DNA from 2 places in the Virgibacillus salinus genome. Region 1 is predicted to be linked to the other one. Evidence: riboswitches for the same ligand, from Rfam matches in the RefSeq annotation. Region 1 holds a riboswitch; the other holds the start of a gene.
The links. A riboswitch is a leader RNA that binds a small molecule or an ion and turns the genes downstream of it on or off. The one in region 1 is predicted to bind cyclic di-GMP.
Positions count from the first base shown of each region.

Region 2: it holds a riboswitch for cyclic di-GMP, as region 1 does, so the genes downstream of both, BLS02_RS09600 (YncE family protein) here and BLS02_RS07150 (prepilin-type N-terminal cleavage/methylation domain-containing protein) in region 1, are expected to answer to the same signal.

Region 1 is NZ_FNKD01000002.1:71,454-81,953, reverse strand. It holds gene dnaE (DNA polymerase III subunit alpha) at 1-114, opposite strand, end outside; gene BLS02_RS07205 (sporulation membrane protein YtrH) at 258-590, shown strand; gene ytrI (sporulation membrane protein YtrI) at 590-1,093, shown strand; gene BLS02_RS07195 (YtzJ family protein) at 1,239-1,427, shown strand; gene BLS02_RS07190 (DHH family phosphoesterase) at 1,459-2,406, opposite strand; gene BLS02_RS07185 (YtpI family protein) at 2,601-2,891, shown strand; gene BLS02_RS07180 (DRTGG domain-containing protein) at 3,324-4,631, opposite strand; gene BLS02_RS07175 (hypothetical protein) at 4,704-4,931, opposite strand; gene BLS02_RS07170 (hypothetical protein) at 5,147-5,680, opposite strand; gene BLS02_RS07165 (hypothetical protein) at 5,673-6,218, opposite strand; gene pilM (type IV pilus biogenesis protein PilM) at 6,228-7,127, opposite strand; gene BLS02_RS07155 (prepilin peptidase) at 7,149-7,904, opposite strand; gene BLS02_RS07150 (prepilin-type N-terminal cleavage/methylation domain-containing protein) at 8,021-8,395, opposite strand; cyclic di-GMP riboswitch class II at 8,440-8,524, opposite strand; gene BLS02_RS07145 (type II secretion system F family protein) at 8,571-9,767, opposite strand; gene BLS02_RS07140 (type IV pilus twitching motility protein PilT) at 9,771-10,500, opposite strand, start outside.
Region 2 is NZ_FNKD01000002.1:548,370-558,869, forward strand. It holds gene BLS02_RS09595 (hypothetical protein) at 1-66, opposite strand, end outside; gene BLS02_RS09600 (YncE family protein) at 232-3,687, opposite strand; cyclic di-GMP riboswitch class I at 3,862-3,944, opposite strand; gene BLS02_RS09605 (EAL domain-containing protein) at 4,588-5,253, opposite strand; gene BLS02_RS09610 (bifunctional transcriptional activator/DNA repair enzyme AdaA) at 5,366-5,950, opposite strand; gene BLS02_RS09615 (APC family permease) at 5,934-7,220, opposite strand; gene BLS02_RS09620 (hypothetical protein) at 7,373-7,651, opposite strand; gene BLS02_RS09630 (hypothetical protein) at 7,899-8,201, opposite strand; gene BLS02_RS09635 (hypothetical protein) at 8,629-9,081, opposite strand; gene BLS02_RS09640 (hypothetical protein) at 9,665-10,324, opposite strand; gene BLS02_RS09645 (GNAT family N-acetyltransferase) at 10,467-10,500, opposite strand, start outside.

The DNA of each region.
Region 1 (10,500 bases):
AAGTGCTAGTGCATCAAATTGCAGTTCTCGTGCTTTATCAACCAGTTTACTAATTGTTATGGTACTATTCATAAGGCTGTAACCACTTCGTACCTGTAAATGCGTAAATGACATACTATCCCACCTCTCTACCATTATTATAGCTAAACTATTCAGAATCTGCATCAAATTTCAATTGTATCCCATCGTGCATAATAACATATCTTGTCCACACCAATCATACAATGAAAGGAGTAAATTCATGAGGAGCGTAAATAATGGAGGAACGATTTATAGCTCAATTTATACATTGTTTTTTTATAGCCTTTGGCGTAATTATCGGCGGTGCAATTATTGGTAGCATGGGTTCGTTTGCAACAGGAGATGCTCCGTTCACCTCGATAAGCCGTATTGCTAAAAGCTTGCGAATCTGGGCAGTTGTTGCCGCAATTGGCGGAACATTCGACGCAATCGCCAATTTTGAAAAAGGAATCTATGATGGATCCACCCTAGACATGGTAAAACAAGTCTTACTTATTTTATCTGCGATGGGCGGGGTAAAAACAGCTATGATTCTAATTGGATGGCTAATTCAGGAGGATGTAGGCTAATGCATATTCCACCATATCATAAAAGAAAAGGATGGCAGCGATTTCTCGTCGGAACATTCATTGGAGCAATTGTCGCTTATTTTATTTTTGTCTATATGCATGGGTATATGTATGAACAGCTACTAGGTGAAAACAGGGAACTTAAATCAAAGGTAAACGAATTGGAAAATCAAAATGAAGCTTTATTAAAGGATAAACAGGATCTGGATGAAAAATCAAAAGAAGCGTTAACAGTTGAATCAATCGAAATTAATATAACAAACCAGGAAGAACTTCGTCTTGATAGACTAATAATACATGACCTAGAAGAATTAATGAAGAAAGAGATTGAAGATATTATTGGACAGGACGTAACCATAGTTTCCGAAAGTTCCGAGCTATTAGAAGCAACAATACAAAACAAGAATTTTAAAGTAGATGATTTCACTTATAATTTTGTTGTACAGAAAACAGTTATTTCACAGACAGTAAAAATAACAGTAGAGGCAAAAATTTCCAATTAACTATGAACATTTAATGAAATATCATAAATTTTGTGGCAATTTCATCAGGAACAAAATACAATTAAAGTAGAAGTAAAGTCATTTTAAAATCCACTTTCATATAATAACTTACTTTAATGAAAGGAGCTGGATTAAATTGCTTATTATGAATCCTAGACACATTCGCGATGAGAAAATTGCCCAATTAAAAGAAGGACGCACTGCATATGCTGAATCTGATGAGCTTATTCGACTAATGAAACGTTCTATTGAACGAGACAATCTTCATGTACATTACGATCAAACAAATATAGGGTGCTGGTTTATACCATTGCCAGAAAGTAAGAGCAGTTAGAACAAAAGTGCTAATATCAGCACTTTTGTTTTTATTTTGTATAAGCTAAGCAAGCTTTCTCCAAATCATCGATAACACTTTTCGTTTCATCCCAACTGTTTACAGATGCACCTGCGGCCATAGGATGACCCCCGCCATTATATTTTCCGGCAATCTCATTAATTATCGGACCCTTTGAGCGTAATCTAACACGAATAAGGTCTGTTTCTTCAATGAAAAATGCCCATGCTTTAATTCCTTCAATTTCACCAAGAACACCTACCAATTGACCTGTATCTGAGGGGTCAACTTGAAATTCATTGAGAATATCCCTTGTCAGTTTTATCGTGCTCATACCTGAAGAAGTTAATTGAAAATGTTGCAGGATATACCCACGCAGTCTGGCAATATTGTCTTTTATACTATAGAGACCATCATAAAGACTTGAGCGATCAAAGTTATACGTAACTAGTTCGGCTGCATGCTGAAATGTTTTTTGCGATGTACTTGGAAACAAAAACCTTCCTGTATCACCAACTATACCAGCATATAAGAGACGAGCAGCTTCATCATTTAACTCAAGTCCTTCATTTATCCCATACAAAAACAAATCATAGATCATTTCGCTAGTGGAACTGGAGGTTGTGTCCACCCACATTAAATCTCCATACTCATCCACATTTGGGTGATGATCAATTTTAATTAGCATTGAACCGAGTTCATATCGCTGATCACATATACGAGCTGCATTGGCAGTATCACAAACAATTACAAGTGCGTTATTATATGTCTCATCACTTATTCCATCCATTCTAACCAAAAAGTTTAATGAAGGCTCCTCTTCACCAACAATAAAAACATCTTTCTCAGGAAATGCCTGTAAAATTATTTCCTTTAAACCTGCTTGTGAACCATATGCGTCCGGGTCTGGGCGCACATGACGATGAATGATGATTGTCTCAAATTCTTTAATTGATTGAATAATTTTTTCCAGGCTCATTTATTTGGCTCCTATCTTGGCAGCTAAGAAAATATAACTATTTTCTTACTGCATAAGTTCAACTAAGGCTTTCGCCATTATAGCTTGGCGATAAGACAAGTTTTCTAATCACATAAAATATGAAAGTTTATACTTTCTTAACTCTTAAAAACAAGCTACAATAAATAAAGACATTAAAATTAGGAGTAGATTATATGATTATTTTTCCAATTATCATCGTGCTCTCGCTTGTTTTTTATGTATACTACAAAGTCGCTATAATGAAGACTAGCGATAAGTTAACCCAAGCATATTTTAACGCAAAATCGCGTATAAGTCTTGGGAGTTTTCTATTCTTCTTTGGTGTTAACCAATACATATTCTATCAAACACAAATCTCATTGTTTATCGGAATTGTATTTCTAGTACTAGGCGGATTGCAGCTTAATCTAGGTTTTAGAGAAACAAAACATTACCGCAAAGAATGGAAACGAATAAATGCATAATAATGGAGAAGCTGACTAAGACTTAGTCAGCTTTTTACATTGTCTTGGAAACTATAAAATTTAAGTACTGTGGATAACTGGATTTCCGAATCAGCCACGTCCTGTGGCGTACTCACCGGCCAGCGCCTAACGTCTAGTGGACTTCCCTCCCCGTGTCTACAATAAGAAATAAAAGAAGTTCGACTAGAACAACACATCCTATGGCAACTTCGAACTACCACACGTTCTGCGGGGCAGCTTACGCTCTTCGTGTACCCTTTTCGCTTTCCAAGCATAAAATTCATCTTGACTTTCGCTATTATTGGCGATAAGTCAAGTTCATCTAATCTCAGGGAAAAGGAAGTTCGACTAAGATCGCCTCTTTGCGCGGCAACGTTGACCCATCCGCGATGCGTGGGCGCAGTCCATACCGCGAGCTTGCGCTTTTGTTCTTTAACGGTCAATTAATTGTGCCATTAACAGTCCTTTTCCAACCATTTTCTTTCCATTATAAACTTCTACATCTATTTTAGCATAAATTCTACCTGCTTCTAATAATTCAGGTTTGATTATTAAATTACTGTCTATTTGTACTGGCTTAATGAAGTATACTGTGAGATTCTCAACAACCAAGTCACCTTTTTTAATATGTCGCAACACTCTGCTGCTCGCTTCTGTCATTAATGCGGTGAAAACACCATTTGAAAGTGTTCCAAGTTGATTTGTCATCTGTGGGGTGACGTGCGCCTGGAAAATTGTCTCGTCCCCCTCAATTGCCTGTAAATTTCTTGAGACTACATCATCAATAGTTTCGCCAACTTGTGGCTGACGCTGAATTTGCTGTAATGCCTTTAATACATCCTGACGTGACACCACACCTTTAAGTTTTTGGGATGCATCAACAACTGGGACAACTTCTATTCCTTCCCAAACCATCATATGGGCAACATAAGCTAGCGATGTTTTGTCCTGGACGACAATTGGATTTTTAGTCATAACTTTCTCAATTAAGATATTTTGATCCTTTCCAATTATATCTTTGGACGTTATCATTCCAGCTACACGTTCTTTTTCATCAACCACTGGATATCTAGTATGGGTTGACTTGTCGTTTAATTCATACCACCGCTTCAATTTATCTTTAGCATATAAATAATAGGATTGGTTAGATGGTGTATATATATCACCTACGAAAACTATTTCTTTTTTAATCAATTGATCATAAATTGCTCTGTTGATCATCGCTGCAACCGTGAATGTATCATAACTAGTAGACATGATAGGCAATTCTTTTTCATCAGCTAATTGCTTGATATCATCATTCGTATCAAATCCACCAGTTATTAATACAGCCGCTCCTTCACTTAATGCTAATTCATGCGCTTTCACGCGGTTCCCTACTATTAATAGTGACCCTGCTTCAGTATAGCGCATCATGGCATCAAGCTGCATTGCGCCAATAACGAATTTACTTAATGTCTTGTGTAACCCTTTCCGACCACCCAGGACTTGTCCGTCAACGACATTGATTACCTCAGCAAATGTTAACCGTTCAATATTTTCCTTCTTCTTACGCTCAATCCGAATTGTGCCAACACGTTCAATGGTACTAACCAGTCCTTGATTCTCAGCATCCTTTATCGCTCGATATGCTGTACCTTCACTTAGATTCAACGTTTTGGCAATTTGTCTCACAGAGATTTTATGTCCGATTTCCAATGATAATATATGTTGTAAAATCTGTTCATGTTTTGTTGTCATTTCCGTTCACCGACTTTCAACTGTACTAGTCAATAACTATACTAATTATTATACAGTTGATACAATAAAACCTCAATGATTAAGCGTTTGACGATGTCCTAATCTCTCCTGTTCCATAACTGGTGGCTTAGTAATTTGTAAAAGTGTTGCAAAATTAGCTCCGACCACTAGAACTAAAAACAGCAACCACGCTCCCCAAAAAACAAGCTCAACCTGTGATGTTGCGCTTGGAATAGCAGGCCATGCAAAATAAAGAAAGAAACCAGCTAATAATAATCGTAATATCGCATAATGACGCATAAATATCCCTCCTCAAAATACCTTATGATAATTTTAGGTTATTAAGAACAGCTACAAATCCACTTGTCCGACAATGTTCTGGAAGTTAGAAAACTTGGCATTCATTAAAGGGACTCTTATGAAGTTGTATTAACCCCCTATAATCTGGAGCGCAAGCCTTAATGACGAGTGCCTTAGGCTTATGCTAAGAAAGAAAAGAATAGCCTTAAAAAAGGCTATCCAGTGTAATAGGTTTTAAATGATATTGTTAAAAACACCTGGTCTTCATCCTGCTGTATATTGATTGTATCTATCATCATTAACCGCTCACTTTCAAGCACTTTAGAGAGAAAAACATTAATATCACCCAAATTTGCAGCGGTAGCATCTAATGAATAAATATTTTCGCTAAGTTTTTTCGTTTCTTCATCCTCTTGCTGAATTTCCGATACATTTATATTCGATCCAATATAATTAATTGTTACATTCGCAGTGCTTGCAATGTTCTCCAAGTTTACTAATACATCATCTGGTGATTTTTCTGTTGGAACTTGTAAACTAACAGATGAAAACTCTTCGTTCGGTTTGTTTTCACTAATTGCAGATTTTGTAATTTGGTTTTCATACATGGAAACTTTCATATCCATTGTATCTATTTCTGCCTGCATCGGGTTAATTATACTAAAATAAGAAATACCATAGATAATTAAAGTAGCAACTATAACTCCAATTAGGGTATAAGTATATTTTTTTGTCCATTGATTAATCATTTTCACCAAGCTCCTTTACTAAAATTTCACTATCCAAACTTATAGTTAGGGTTGCTTGATATGATGTCTTCATTTTGCTCACACTAGTTAATTCTGTACCTTTGACATAATCCTGTTTCAGTAATTTGTTCACATAGATTGAGACTTCTTTAAGGGTTACAAATTCCGCATCAATAATAAGCTGATTTACGCTTGTATAATCATAACTAAGTAACTGTTCAGATGACGACAAAAAGGCAAGCATCTCTTTATATAAAATTACATTAGGAATCTTTTCAGCTTTTAAAGCAACTACTTCTTGCTGCAGTTCTTGAAGTTTTTGTTCTTCTGCAAATTCATCTTGTTGCTCAAGTAATTGTGTTTCTAATTGCGATGCCTTATTTTTTTTAACTTCTATTTGATTCTCATAGGTATTTTTTTGAACCAGAAATACAGCAATTGCACAAGCAAGTAATAGAATACACACAATGCCTAATACTAGGGGAGCAATATATTTTTTAGGTTGTTTTTCAAGAAAGTTTATTTCTGTATTCATCATTACTCCCCTTTACGAATCTTGTTTCAGCGCTAAACCTAGAACATCGATATATTTAACCGGCAACTCTTCACCTTTAAAACTATGTATTGGTATCGTTACTGCTGCAGAAAGACTTGTGTATGCTTTTGATAGAAAAGGGAAATCGCCAGATAATAGTATCTGACCTACCTGGGCCTCACCTTTTGTTATCGAATAATGATAAAAGTCTATTATTCTATTAACTTCTATAATATACTCATTGATTATCTGCACTGCTAATTCTTCGTTTACTTCTTCAACAGCATCTTTTTTCAAATACCTGGTGAAGATTGCTTGGTCATTTTGAAATACAGTTAAAACAAGTGCATCGTGATTCCAGTGTACATGTAAAACATGATCTTTTCTCTCTTTATAATTCGACAAATAATAATAACGATAAACAGACAGCGAAGTAAGATCAGCAACTGTCGGTTTTAGACCCGCCTCTTCAAAAATCACTTCAAATGATGTTAATTTTTCTTTTGGATAAGCAAATAGCAGAATGTTTCTATTTGCCTTATCAACGTCTAGGAACTCAATTGCTATTGCAGGATTTGCAAATGGCAAATAGAAACTATTACCAATTTGCGTTTCTACATACCCCATTGCCTCCTGTTTGGTTAGTGACGCTGGGATTTGTAATTGGCGGATAACAACTGTATCATCCGGAACGGCAAAATTAAGCTTTTTACGTTTCCAATTGTGTTCACGGACAAGTTGGTTTATAATTCCCAAAAGAACAGGCTTGTTGTTAATTTTCCCATCCTGAATTGTACCTTTTGGCAACTCTACTTCTCCATGTTCTACAAGCCCATCAATAGATGTGCTTTTATGATATGTATAACGCAATACACGATTTGTAATAACAATATTTACTCTTCCAATATTCATAATCCCCAAACTATCACCTGCTTACAAGAATAAATTGAAATACCAGTTTAATAGAAGTTCTCCGTAAAAATATGTAATGAGCGTAGCTGCAACAATATATGGACCAAAAGGAACTGGCTGATTTCGCTCAATTACCCTGAACAGAAGCAGCATCATTCCAATAATGGCACCTATCATACAGGAAAGGAAAAACGCCAGTAATACCTTATCAACTCCTAAAATAATACCTAAGATACCGAAAAGTTTCATATCTCCCGCGCCCATTCCACCACGACTTATTATTATAATCAATGCAAGGATTGTAATTCCGATTATAACACCAAGAATGGATGACCACCATGGATTTAGCGGCTGGATAATACGGATGATAATGAATAATGGCAGAAAGAAGAGGAGGACTCTATTCGGGATTAACATATAGGTTATGTCGGACACTAGTATAATCATGAGCATTGAAATCAATAGTATCGCTGTGATTATTTCTAAATTTAATCCTAATAAAGAGTAGCTTAATGCAAATAGAATACCTGTAAACAATTCAATCACAGGGTAAATAAACGAAATCTCTTTTTTACAGTGGCGACATTTTGCCCCTTGGATAACAAATGAAATAATCGGTATATTCTCAAACCATGACAATTGATGTTTACAATGGGGGCAAATTGAACGGTCGTTTGCGAACGGTATATTTTCTGGCAGACGCAACCCGACTACATTGAAAAATGAGCCAAAGATTAGGCCTAGGAGGAAGAAAAATAGTATTAGTAGAATATCCATTCGTGCGTCTCCTTATTGTTGTTTATAAAACACATTAATTGAAGAAAACGCCCTGCAATATGTGCAAGGCGATATAATCTACTTAAATTAGAGTTAAGATACTGGGTATATGAACTTTATTCAAATTTATCATAAGCTATAGTTAGGCCACCATTTGTAGTTTCACTAACAGTAATAACTTGCTTTTTAGTATAACTGTAATTACCTACATCTTCTGGCACCTCATTAAGAAACCCTTCAGTTACAAGAGTTCCCAATGTATATCTATCATTAGAATTTGTATCTACACCACTCATATGTGCTAATTTAGCAGCGTTTTTTACCAATTCTACATTTGCCTCATGTGCCTTTTCCTCTGATTCACCAATAACATTCCCAATAGTCGGCACTGCTATAGCAACAATAATTGCCAAAATTGCAATAACCGCCAACAGTTCAACAAGGGTAAACCCCTTTTCTTTATTTATCAATTTTTTCATGCGTTCTAGCATAAAAATCCCCGCCCCTCTTAATATATAAGATATAAAGTCTATTAAATTTTGCTGGCCGGTTGCACTACTTACTCCAAACTACCAAAGTGCCCAAAATACAGGTAATTTATCATCGCATCCTACTACCTTCTATATACACTATAATTCAATTTCAGACAAAAATCTACCACGTTTACTAGATATTTTCAAATAAAGAAAACATTGGAATAATAACTGCTGTAATAATGCTACCTACAATTACCGTCAGGACAATAATCATGAGTGGCTCGATTAATGTTTTGATTCGATTCGACAATTGTTCAACTTCCTCTTCGTAAAATGCTGCAGCTTTTGACAGCATATTGTCTAAAGTCCCCGTCTGTTCACCAATCTGGATCATTTGAACGACTAAAACCGGAAATGCCCAGTGTCCCTTCATAGGAATAGTGATCGATTCTCCTACTTCCATCGACTTCCGGGATTGCTTTAATACATCTTGAATCACACGATTCCCAACGACTTTTTCGGTAATTTCCACCGATTGTAAGATTGGTACAGAACTATTAACTAAAGTACTCAACGTTTGTGTCATACGAACCAACACACCTTTATGAGCAAGCACACCTAAAAAAGGAAACTTCATTTTAATCTTATCGACACGGTAAACAAACGCATCATTCTTCAACAGATACTTATAAATAGCAATACCTAACACAGCTAGGGCAATAAGCACCCACCAAAAAGCAACAACCTTATCACTAAGGTTTAAAATAAATTGGGTATACGCTGGAATCTCTTCACCAAAAGAATTAAACATACCTACAAATTGAGGAACAATAAATACGAGTAAGAACATACTTAATAAAAGCGTAATAACTCCTACAACACTAGGATAAAGTAGAGCTGAAACCACCTTCTGTTTATTGCGATATTCTTTCTCATAATAATCAGCCATCTGGTTTAATATGTCATCAAGTTTGCCACTGGCCTCCCCAGCGCGGATCATGTTGACGAGTAGAGATGGAAAGACTTTTGGGTGACGCTCAACCGCTTTTGAAAGTGCCTGTCCCTGGTCAAGATGTTTATCAATAGCTGTCAGTGCTTGTCTTAATGCATAATTGTCAGTTTGCCTGGACATCGTCTTCGTGGCTTCTGAAATCGATATACCTGCATGAATCAATGTTGCATATTGCCTAAGAAAAATAACAAAATCCTTATTTTTAACTCTTTTATTAATAAATAAATCCTTATTCCATGATTTCGTCTCAGCTATTTCAATTACTATGAAACCATCCTTCTCTAACCATAATAGCGCATCTTTTTTTGAATCGGCCACAATTTTTCCCTTTGCTTTTTGGCCAGATGTGCGTTTTCCGCTATATAGATAGTTCATTAATTAAAAACCCCCTTCCTGCATAAAAGGAGCCGCAGCTTCATAAGATATTTGGTCTTCTTTAAGTAACCTTTTTAGATCCATTTCAAGCGTATGCATCCCTTGTTCTTTCGATGTTTGCAGTACATTTTGAACTTGATGAAGTTTTTCATTGCGAATTAAGTTTTTAACAGCGGGTGTATTAATAAGAACTTCCGTTACTGCACGACGCCCCGTATTGTCCCTTGTTACCAGTAACTGCTGAGAAATTATAGCTTTTAAAATTGATGATAATTGAATACGTATTTGCATTTGCTGCTCAGATGGAAATACATCAATAATCCTTTCGATTGTTGATACTGCATCTGTTGTATGGAGGGTACCTAAAACTAAATGCCCTGTTTCTGCAGCAGTAATCGCAGTTGAGATTGTTTCCAAGTCACGCATTTCCCCAACTAATATTACATCAGGATCTTGTCGCAGGCTTGCTCTGAGTCCATTAACAAAGCTATTTGTGTCAAAACCAATCTCTCGTTGGTCAATAACTGACTTGTTGTGTGTATGCATATATTCAATCGGATCTTCTAAAGTAATAATATGTTTTTGCATTGTTTGGTTTATATGATGAATCATGGAAGCAAGCGTCGTACTCTTGCCACTTCCGGTTGGCCCTGTTACAAGCACTAGTCCCTGTGGCTTGTGTATGATTTCCTTGGTAATATTTGGGAGATGTAGTTCCTCAATTGATGGGATG
Region 2 (10,500 bases), 480 kb from region 1:
CTTACACGCTGAAAGGATTAAAATTATTGATAATAGCAACGTAAAAGTTACACTTATTTTTTTCATTTTATCTTCTCCCCCCCTTTTTATATTAGACACACGAAATGATGGTTCGGTTTTAAAAAAATAAATTTAATTCTACTTCAACTAAACTAGAGCCAGTAAAAGCTTACACTCCTGTTTCAGAACTAAAAGGCACGCTAACATATGTTAGCGCGCCTTAAATATATATTAGCTAAATCTTCTTTTTCGAATAATAAATACAATAATACCTGTTGTTATTAATATTCCTATCACAATTACCCAGATAATTGATGATGGGGAATATTCTTTCTGATTAAAAACTTCTTTTTCTGCACTTGCCTCTTCTACACTTTCATTAGAAGAGTTTTGAGTTTCTTCTCCGGCAACTTCTTCTGATGACTCCTCGTCTCTTTTTTCAAACACAGAATAAACACTAAAGTGACTTGTTTGAGCAGTTACAACACCATTTTCATATGTCCCACCGACAAGCTCCCAAATTTCCTCGTCTTCATTATAGTAATAAATTTTAACATTTTCAGGGTTTTCTATTCTAGATGTATTCACTTTAAAGCTTAATGTTACGGGGTCAGAGAATTCGCTAATATTAATATCCCCTTGACTTATTGTGAAGTCAAAAACATCACTGATTGCTTCATCATTCGACTCAAGTTTATTTACTATTATTTTAGTGTCAAATTCTTTTCCTTCAAAAATAGAAGCTGGGATTGTAACACTTGTTGTCTTTTTTATAATAGAAACTAAGTTTCTATTTTCTCTCATCTTTCTTATTTGTTCTTCTGTCAATAAAATTTGGTTTAAGTCATTATTATTTTCATTTACATTAATCTCAAGTTCTGAACCATCTTCTAGATCATCGAAGTAATTATCAGAGACTATAAGCACATCACCCTGTACTGTGGCTTTTGCATTAACAACCTTTCGCTTAGTATCAGAACCACTATCATTTGATTGTACATCATTATCAACTTCATCAGAATTTTCTTCTGTCTGATTACTTGGTTCATTATGCACTACATTACCTTCTTCTTCTTTTTCTTTTTCATCTTCAACTTCTTTTGATTCATCTCCATTGGAATTAGTTGTTTCCTCTAGCTCACCTTTATTTGTATCGTCACTAGTAGATTCCTCTTTTTCCTTTGAGTCACCTTCATTTGTATTATTCCTAGTAGGTTCCTCTTTTTCGACAGAATCACTCTCAGCCTCAAATGTATAACTAAATGTTTCTGTTCTATCGGATTCATTTCCATTAACTACATGGGAGATCTCGAAATTAACAGTTTTACCTTCCCATGCTCCATACATTTCTTCTGTAAAAAACAACTCTTGATTAGGCATTTCTCTAATTTTATATTCTGTATTTATTTCCTCATCATCCGAATATACATAAACATTAAAACCATCCATAAGTTTATGTAAATCCCATCTAATAACAAAAAATGTATCACCATACATTCCTTCATATTCACTAGGTGCATCCTCAAAATCTAGTCCGATATTTTTAGGAATAGGCACATTAAATGTATTAGAGATAGTGTCCATTGTCGAGGATTCATTTTCACCAAACAACGATTTCACACCAAATGTTACGTCGTTTCCAAACCAACTTTTAACCAATTCTTCTGTTGCAGTAAAACGTTGATCAATAATTGGTTCAGAGATCGCTTGGAATTCCTCCTGGTCCGAATGTCTAGCATATAATTTATATCCATCACCGGTCAGTTCATCCCATGAAAATTGGAACTCATTGTTTTCCCCTTCATGTATTTGTAAGTTACCTACAACTTGTTCCTGTAGTTGTTCAATGGAATCAAATTTATATACAGCTTTATTATCAGAAACAGATAAGAAAACACTTCCATCGCTATCGATAATCGCTTTATTAATCTCAATACCATTTGGAAATTCATAAACTAGTTCATTTGTTTCTTTATCAAATATTTTTTTGCTTGAAAATATATAATTATCTTCCAAGGAAACAAACTCATCTTTATTACTTTCAAAAAGCTCAACTTTTTCATTGGTAACATTCGTTTTTTGCAATCGATGACCCGCATAATAAACATCAGTTTCATCAAAGAAAACGCTTCTGCCTGGATAGCTGAACCCATATCCATCATTATAGTCAGTTTGTGAAACATGGCTCCCATCTACGGTATTCAATACATATAGATCTGAACCGGATAATCCTGATTCACCTATGTATAGGATATCATTATTTTTATCCAATTTAATACTGGTTTCATAATAATTGTAATTTGTAGTTTCATCTGGTTCTAGTACTCTTTCCATACTTGTTAATAAATCAATATGGTATATATCTAACCATTGATCCAATACTGTATAATACAGATTTTTACCATCAGTTTCTACTTCATATGGATTTTGTTTTGTTGTAATATACTCTACTGGACTATCACTGTTGGGTTCAGTAATAGCAACTTTTGTACTGCCAAATAGAGAAATATATAATTTACCATTTACAAGATCGATATCAGTTGGGAATGATCCTATAAACTTTCTATCACTAATTTCCATTGTGTTCGTATCAATAAACAGTAATTCATTTTTACGTGCTGATATAGCATAGATTTGATTACTATCCTTTTCTAGAACCCAATCGTCAATTTGTTGATTGAGCTGTAGCTTATTGTTTGTCAAAGTTTGATTTGTTAATTCTTCGGAATAGGTTTCATCGTTTTCAAATATTATACTTTCATTTGCGTTATACATAAATCGGCCTTTTTCATCCGACAGTATATGCGTAACATAATTAGGGACAGTTCCAACTTTTCTGAATGTATCTTTGTCATATACAGTATCAGTAGAGTAGACAAAATCAGAATCAACTGTAACGATGTTTGCTACTTTTGAATATTCATTGGAAATATCATTGTATTCTTCAGCATAAACGCCAAATATTTCTTCTAAATTGTTTTTATTCATTTTATGGCCTGCATAAAATAACTCTTCATTTTCTTCTACAAAATACCTTTTAGGATAGGGGAAACCATACCCATCATCAAAAGTTGTTACATCTTTCAATGAGTAATCCTCCGTTGAAATAGCATATATGTCTGAACCTGATAAACCAGTCTCAGCAACGTATAACGTTTTTTCCAGATTGTCTATAAAAAGTTCTGCTCTAGAAAAGTATGAGTAATTTTCATTTTGAATAACTACTTTTGTCTCTTCTTCGGTGGCTATATTATAATTGTATAATGAATAATTACTATTAACAGCATAATAAATTTCCTCACCATTAGCAGCAACTCTATATGGTTTATCAGATGTGTCAATTGTATTAACTACTTCCATTGATGACAGATTCACAACTTTTATCATAGATAATTCAGGTAAAGCTATATAAAGAGTATCCTCAAAAAGATAAATATCTGAAGGATTTTCTCCAATCGAAATTGTATTTGAAATCTCTAAAGGTCTATAATCAATTTTATGTAAATTTCCATTAGATGTTATGCCAAATATAGCATCATGACTATCCACCTTTACCCAATCAACTAATTTCTCCTCATCTAAGGATAACTGGTTATTACTCATTGCCTGACCATCGTTCGTTGTAATAGAAAAATAAATCAATATCATGAATACTAAAGCAAAAAATAAGCGGCTAAAATTCTTCATCCAATCCCTCCAATATTAATAAATAACTATTTTTAGATCTTCAAACGTTAAATAATACTGTCATAAATCCCCCCTTTAAATTAATAATTGAGAATTAAAAAAGCCCCCCAAAAAGAATGGCGGACTAATCATATCAATGCCTATGATTAAATTCATAAAAGCTATCCAATCCTTTTCGGTAACTCGGCAGCCTTAGCTAATGCCTTAGGTCCGTAGTTTTGCGTCTTCATTTTTCAATGAATTTGCTATTGTCAGAGGAGTTTATACCTAGACGTTTTACATTATTATCGGTTTCTAAGTTAGAAGTATTAAGTCAAAAGTACTTATTAATAATAAAAAATTCTAAACAGAAACTGAGACTATTCCTTCCCACTTAACAAGAGCGCTTCTAAATCATGCTAAGTGGGATTTCTATTTGCTTTTCAAACTTACTGTTAATTTGTCGTAAATCTACACGTATAAGAATTTCTCTTATGTATATCGTGATACTTGTACCTATCTGAATTTCGTTTTCACTAAAGTAAGTAATGACCCGGGTTATTTCTTTAAAGCAGTTGAATATAGAATGAATCGACTGCTAAGGTTAGCTAAATGGAGATTTAACACCACATTCGTTAAGGTATACGTCAACATCGTTATTAGCAGAAAATGCGTGCTTTTGTTATCTTATAATAAATCGCCTGGTTCATTGTGAACTAGGCGATTTCCATATTATAATTATTTACTTATTGAACTAAAGTACCCATTAAATCCCACCCAAGAACAGCTCCTACTAAAAAAGCTTTTTATCTATTTTGCAAATTTTCTTTTGGTGCAAGTATACAATTTATTGTTTTAAATCTCTAAACTTCATGAAACGAAGAAACAGTGAAATCTCATTACTCAACCATGTTTTAACAGTTATTTGGAAACTCTATTATTCCATTGTTTGTTCCACACTTGTTCTGGTGAAAGTGGAGGGCTATAGAAATAACCTTGTCCAATCACACTATACTCTTTTAGTAGTTCACTTTGCTCTTTTGTTTCAACGCCTTCAATGATCACTTGAGTATTAAGGTCCTTCCCTAAGCGAATAATAGCAGTTAACATAGACAGCATGCGATCATTTTCCGAAACATCGTAAATCATAGATTTATCAATCTTTAAGGTGTCAATTTCGACACTTTTCATGACGTTCAAAGATGAATATCCCGTCCCAAAATCGTCGATTGCAACTTTTAAGCCCAATTCTTTCAACCGTTGTATGATTTGTGATGCGCCCTCGACATCTAACATAACACTTTCTGTAATTTCGATTTCGAGATCATTTGGATTAATATTTTCTTCTTTGATAATTCCCCTTACCTTCAAGGGGAAATTTCTATCCTTGAACTGCCTTGCCGATACATTCACAGAAACCATTACTTTTGGAAGTTTTTGTTTCTCCCATTTTTTGATTTGACGGCATGCCTCTCTAAGCACCCATTCCCCAATAGGAAGAATAAGTCCCGTTTCTTCAGAGATTGGAATAAACTCGTCAGGAGATACTGCACCAAAAGAAGGATTCCATCTAAGCAAAGCTTCCATTCAAAGCATTCCTGCTTATTACATTAAATGACCCTTTAAAGAAATATCAGACGCAGCTTTACTCATGATTTGCGCCCGATTGTTGAAAGGATAACAAATCCAGCTTAAGCCCTTAATAAACTTCTGTTTCCACATGATTTGCTTGAAATTGGCTTGGCGAAAGTCCAGTACTTCGTTTAAACGCATTATAAAAACTGGAAATGCTTTGATATCCTATTTGATAGCCAATTTCCGTGCTGTTTAACTTAGTCATTAAAAGTAGCTCTTTCGCCTTCTTGATTCTGATTTCTTCCAAATACATATGTGGCGTATAGCCAGTTCTGTTCTTAAAGATTCGGTTTAAATGAAAACGACTGACCCCTACCTTTAAAGCTACTTCATTTAAGGGCATCTTTTGGTAATAATTATTCTTTATGACCTTCTTTGTATCTTCTATAATCGACTGAAACGGATCGTAACTCTTTGATTCTAAGTCGGGACGACACCTTTTACAAGGTCGGTACCCTGCTTTTTGAGCATCCGCTACATTGGAAAAGAAGGACACGTTACCAACATTCGGTACTTTTGATTTGCAAGACGGTCGGCAAAAAATACCTGTTGTCTTTACTGCATAAAAGAATATCCCATCATAAGCTGAATCACACAAGACTGTTGCCTTCCACATTGTATCCTTGGAAATATCATTTTGATCCTTCATTAGATTTCAACCCTCCCTTGTAGGCAAAAATCCCCTTATTCATAACCATATAAATCGCATATAAAGCCACGACAATTAACGGAACAAAAATATAAAATTGGAAAAATGGGATTACCAGTAAGCATAAAATAAAAGCGGTTAATGATGCCCACCATGGCAGTGTGCTCTTCTTAAACAATCTCACCCCTGCTGCCATCGAAAGAATATAGACTAAAATTCCAAGAGAGGTAGGAATAAACAAAATATCATCGAACGTCAGTGACAAAGCCTTTACCACTAAAACACCTACCGCCGAAAAACAGATTACAAACAATACCATCCTTCTCGGAATTTGAGTCGTTGTATGCAGTCTTGAAAGAGCTTTTGGGAAGGCACCATCCCTGCTTAATGAATACCCTAATTGTGTTAGACTGGCCACAAACGTATTTGATGTTCCTGTGCAAATGATGAATGCTAAAATAGCTGTGACAAATTTGGCGCCTGCACCCACTGCATCTCCCATTATAACACCAATAGGAGACAGGTTGCTTTCCTTACTGCCATACGTAGCCGTTCCAATGGTGACCAGACTTAACGCCAAAAATAGTACACCAATGATAACTGCACTAACAACGGCCCCCTTGACAATATCTTTGTCCGGTTTCTTAAAGTTATTAGCCAGATTACAAATGGCCTCCCAGCCGAAAAACGACCAAAAGATAACCGTCATAGCACTTCCAACGGAAAACCATCCATTTGGAACAAAAGGAGTAAAATTCCCCCATTGTATATTAGACAACGACACAGATACGGCTGATAGTAAAAGTACAAGTAACAAAGTGCTTAAAATCAATGCGACTTTACCACTGACATTTACACCGTAATAATTTGAAACACCTGCAATCATCAAAATAAAGACGGCAATTAGGGTTGTTACAAAGGGAGAAAATCCAAACGCCTTATTGACGTAAAAAGCACCAGTCAATGATACGATTGTTTGCCCAACTGCTGCGGTTACAAAGTAAAACCAACCAACAATATTGCCAAGGTGATATCCGAAAGATTTTCTAACAAAGGTTGCTGCTCCACCAGCATCAGGATATTTTCGGGCCAAACTTGCAAAAGAATAGGCAAGCGGAAAACTAATTAAATTAACGATAAACCAGGATACAATAGATGCAGGGCCTGCTATTGAAGCTGTAACTCCCGACAAAAAAAGGACGCCTGATCCTAGTATGGCTGCAATATATAATGCAATTCCTTGAAATAATCCAATGGATCTATTATTCATGATCTCACCCCTTTTTCAGCTTTTAATATACTAAAAAGGGAAGAACAATTCTTCTTGTTTTTTGCGGTTTAATTCGCTAATGAAACGATCTAAATGCTTTTTTACATTAGTTTTTATTCCACAAAATGGCCCTTAAATGTAAAAAGGGCGCGTTATTCGATAAACGCGACCGATTGCTGAAGACCGTTCTGCACATCTATGCTTTCTGGATAAAGAAGAAACAATCCTAAACTTTCATATCCAGTTTCTTTGGGATACTGTGGTGACATATCAGTTATATCACTTTCCATATACTGTGGAAGTTCAGCTCCAACACTAACTGCCCCCGCAATTGTTTTTATTAAAACCTCATCGTTTTTAAGATGTTGTAAGGACTTTTTAGTCCATTTTAGTTTTTTCTTTCCATGCAATTCGAGTGATTTTCGTTCCATTGCTTTAACCACCTTTAAGTCGATTGCAAGTTCCTTCTTGTGCTACCTGCACCGTCAGTTCGATATCATCATACTTTAATATAACATAATATTCCGAATTTACTATTTGATCTTCCGATAAGAAAAGACTTTCAAATTGATGATCGCTTTGTTTAACTCTTGCACCCTTTAGTTTAGAACCCTTCAGACTCATCAAAGTAAAAATAAGTCCAAGAAAAGCCATCATAGGTGAATAAATATTATTTATCTAAGTCCAAATATCAAATACTCTGTTTACTATCTCACCAACCACAACATTCGGTATACCAAATGCAACCAATTTATATTTAAGACGATTTCTCCCTTTGTAACTTGCATAATCATGATTATTTCTAAACTCGTTATAACGGTAAAACCAAACCATTCCAATTTGCATATATAGGGCTATAACTAAACTAATTAACCCTACAATTAAATTAAAAAAAACTAAGATTTCTACATAGCCTATTATCCAAACAGTTATTATTGAAATAAATACGAGAAATAATCCTGATAAAAACCATTTTCTCATTTGAATTAAAACCAACTTTCAATGAAAATATTTTTTGTTTTAAAATCCTTTTATACAAAATTCAATTTGTCTTCTTTCTTCTTTGTTCAATTCTTTTTTTATTATTAAATCTGCCATTTATGGGGGCATTAAATGTTCTATTAAAATTTGCTAGTCATTAACCTAACTGTAACTTTCCTAAATGGCTTATTGAATTTCTTTTTTTCGCATCCAAAATATTGGTTTATTATAGTTCCTTTCTGGCTATTGGAGAAATATGGTGCTGTGCATAGAAGCAGGATTGATGATGATCTGTTAGGTAATGAAGGGCATAAACCTAGAGTTCATACGGCGTTTAATGAATGCAAACCATAAAATATAAATTACCTTAATAAAATACAAATGCACAGAAAAATGCAGGATAAATTCCTGCATTTTCCATTATCTATTATTCAGCAGCAGATTCAGCGGATTGATCTGTCGAAGTTGCTTTATTACTTAGCTTGTCTGGCAATTGCCATGCTGTAATCACAGCCAACAATACAAAGATGATGTCCATACCGCTAAATAAAACTGAGATATTATCTTGAAACAATATAAATACTTCACTTTTAAATATTCCAGAAAAACTATTACTGTAATAATAACCGACAATGAAATATTTACCCAGTAAAATCCCAATTAAACTTCCGACTACAGCAATAACTTTATGCGCGGAAGTAACATTACCTTTTGCCAGATAGAACACTGAATAACCTGCAAGACCACCTATTGCCCATGCTACAAAACCAATTTCGTATTCAGTTAGTATTACAATTAACGCCCATACTGCTCCACCGATTATTGAAGTCAACAACCCGCCAAAAATAGCCAAACTAAAATTATTTCTTTTTCTTTCCATTTTCATATGCCCCCTACTAAATTAACTATTATCAACACTTATTCCATATATCGGCAATAAAACCTTATTTCTACATAATTTTACTGAAATTTTATATAAAAATATTATATCTAAAAGAGTATGAGTTGAAATAATTAAGTACTTTGCAGGACAAATTGTATGAGGTTTAATAAAAAAGATATGAAAGAGGGATTTAAAAATGATAAATACAAAACTAACAGAAAAAAGTGAGGATAAATTAATCATAGGTAAATCAAGAGGAGAAGAGGCTTATGAATTTTTAAATTCTATCTTGAATCTAAAATAGTATTGGCCACAATGCGGACATTCCATAGAAGTATCTAATGTAAACATCTTTTTAAACGTTTGTTTCCAACTCCATTCTCTGACGTAATTTTGACAAGTTGGTATCTGTTCAAACCCCTTTCTTTTACACTATTCTGCCAGATAGTTCAATTCTATATATTTAATGTTAACAAAATATTACAATTAGTAATCGAAAATTTCTGAACAAAAGAAAAGATCGACTTTAACGTCAGTCTGCTTATTTAACTATTGCACCCGTTAGCTTAAGTAGGGAATATTATCTTTTCTTAATCGTAACCTCCGAAGTATCTAATCCTAACCTTTTCCTTAACTCTCCTGTGATAGAGAATGAAATTATTGCACCTTTTTCAACTTCAACAAATTGGTGGTGAGTCCCCATAACAATTGTTCCATCAGTACCATATGTTTTAGTTGGGCTGGGGTTAAATTTTATAAGATGCTCATTATAATTTCCGCTGATTTTCCCTTGTGTAAAAATGTCTTTTGGTAAAACTACATAAGGTGGTTGTCTTTGCACCACAGAAACTTTAATTGTGTTTTTCTTCACTTCTATTATACCGTCTTTCGGAACAGGTGACCCATTTACTTCTAACTCATAATCCCATAATTCTTTTGCTAAATCCTTTAATTGAGCGTCACTGTATTCATTTATAAGGTCGTCAATCAATTGATTATAATAATCAGCTTCCTCTTTCGCATAGTTAAAATCCGTTTCAATACTTTTTGATGTATTTTCTAGTTCCTCATTCTTTTCTTCTAATTTTTTTATTCGGTCATCTTTATCTTCAATAAGTTGTTTCGTAGCGTTGTCATCATTCGTTTTGTCAGCGTTTTGAATCGAACTTTTATCCGTACAACCTGATAAGAAAACAATAATACATAATGTTGTTAATAATAAAGTAACTATTTTCTCCATTTTAATCCCCCTATATTTAACTTCAATCTTACCTTAATGTTCTAAAATCTCTGTATAATTTACCTGCAACTTTAGTGGAACAAAGCCAATAAGCATCGGCTTTTCCTTTTAAAGTATTGCACCCGTTTATTCAAGAACAATACTATAAAAGTTTCGACATATAGTATTCATCAACA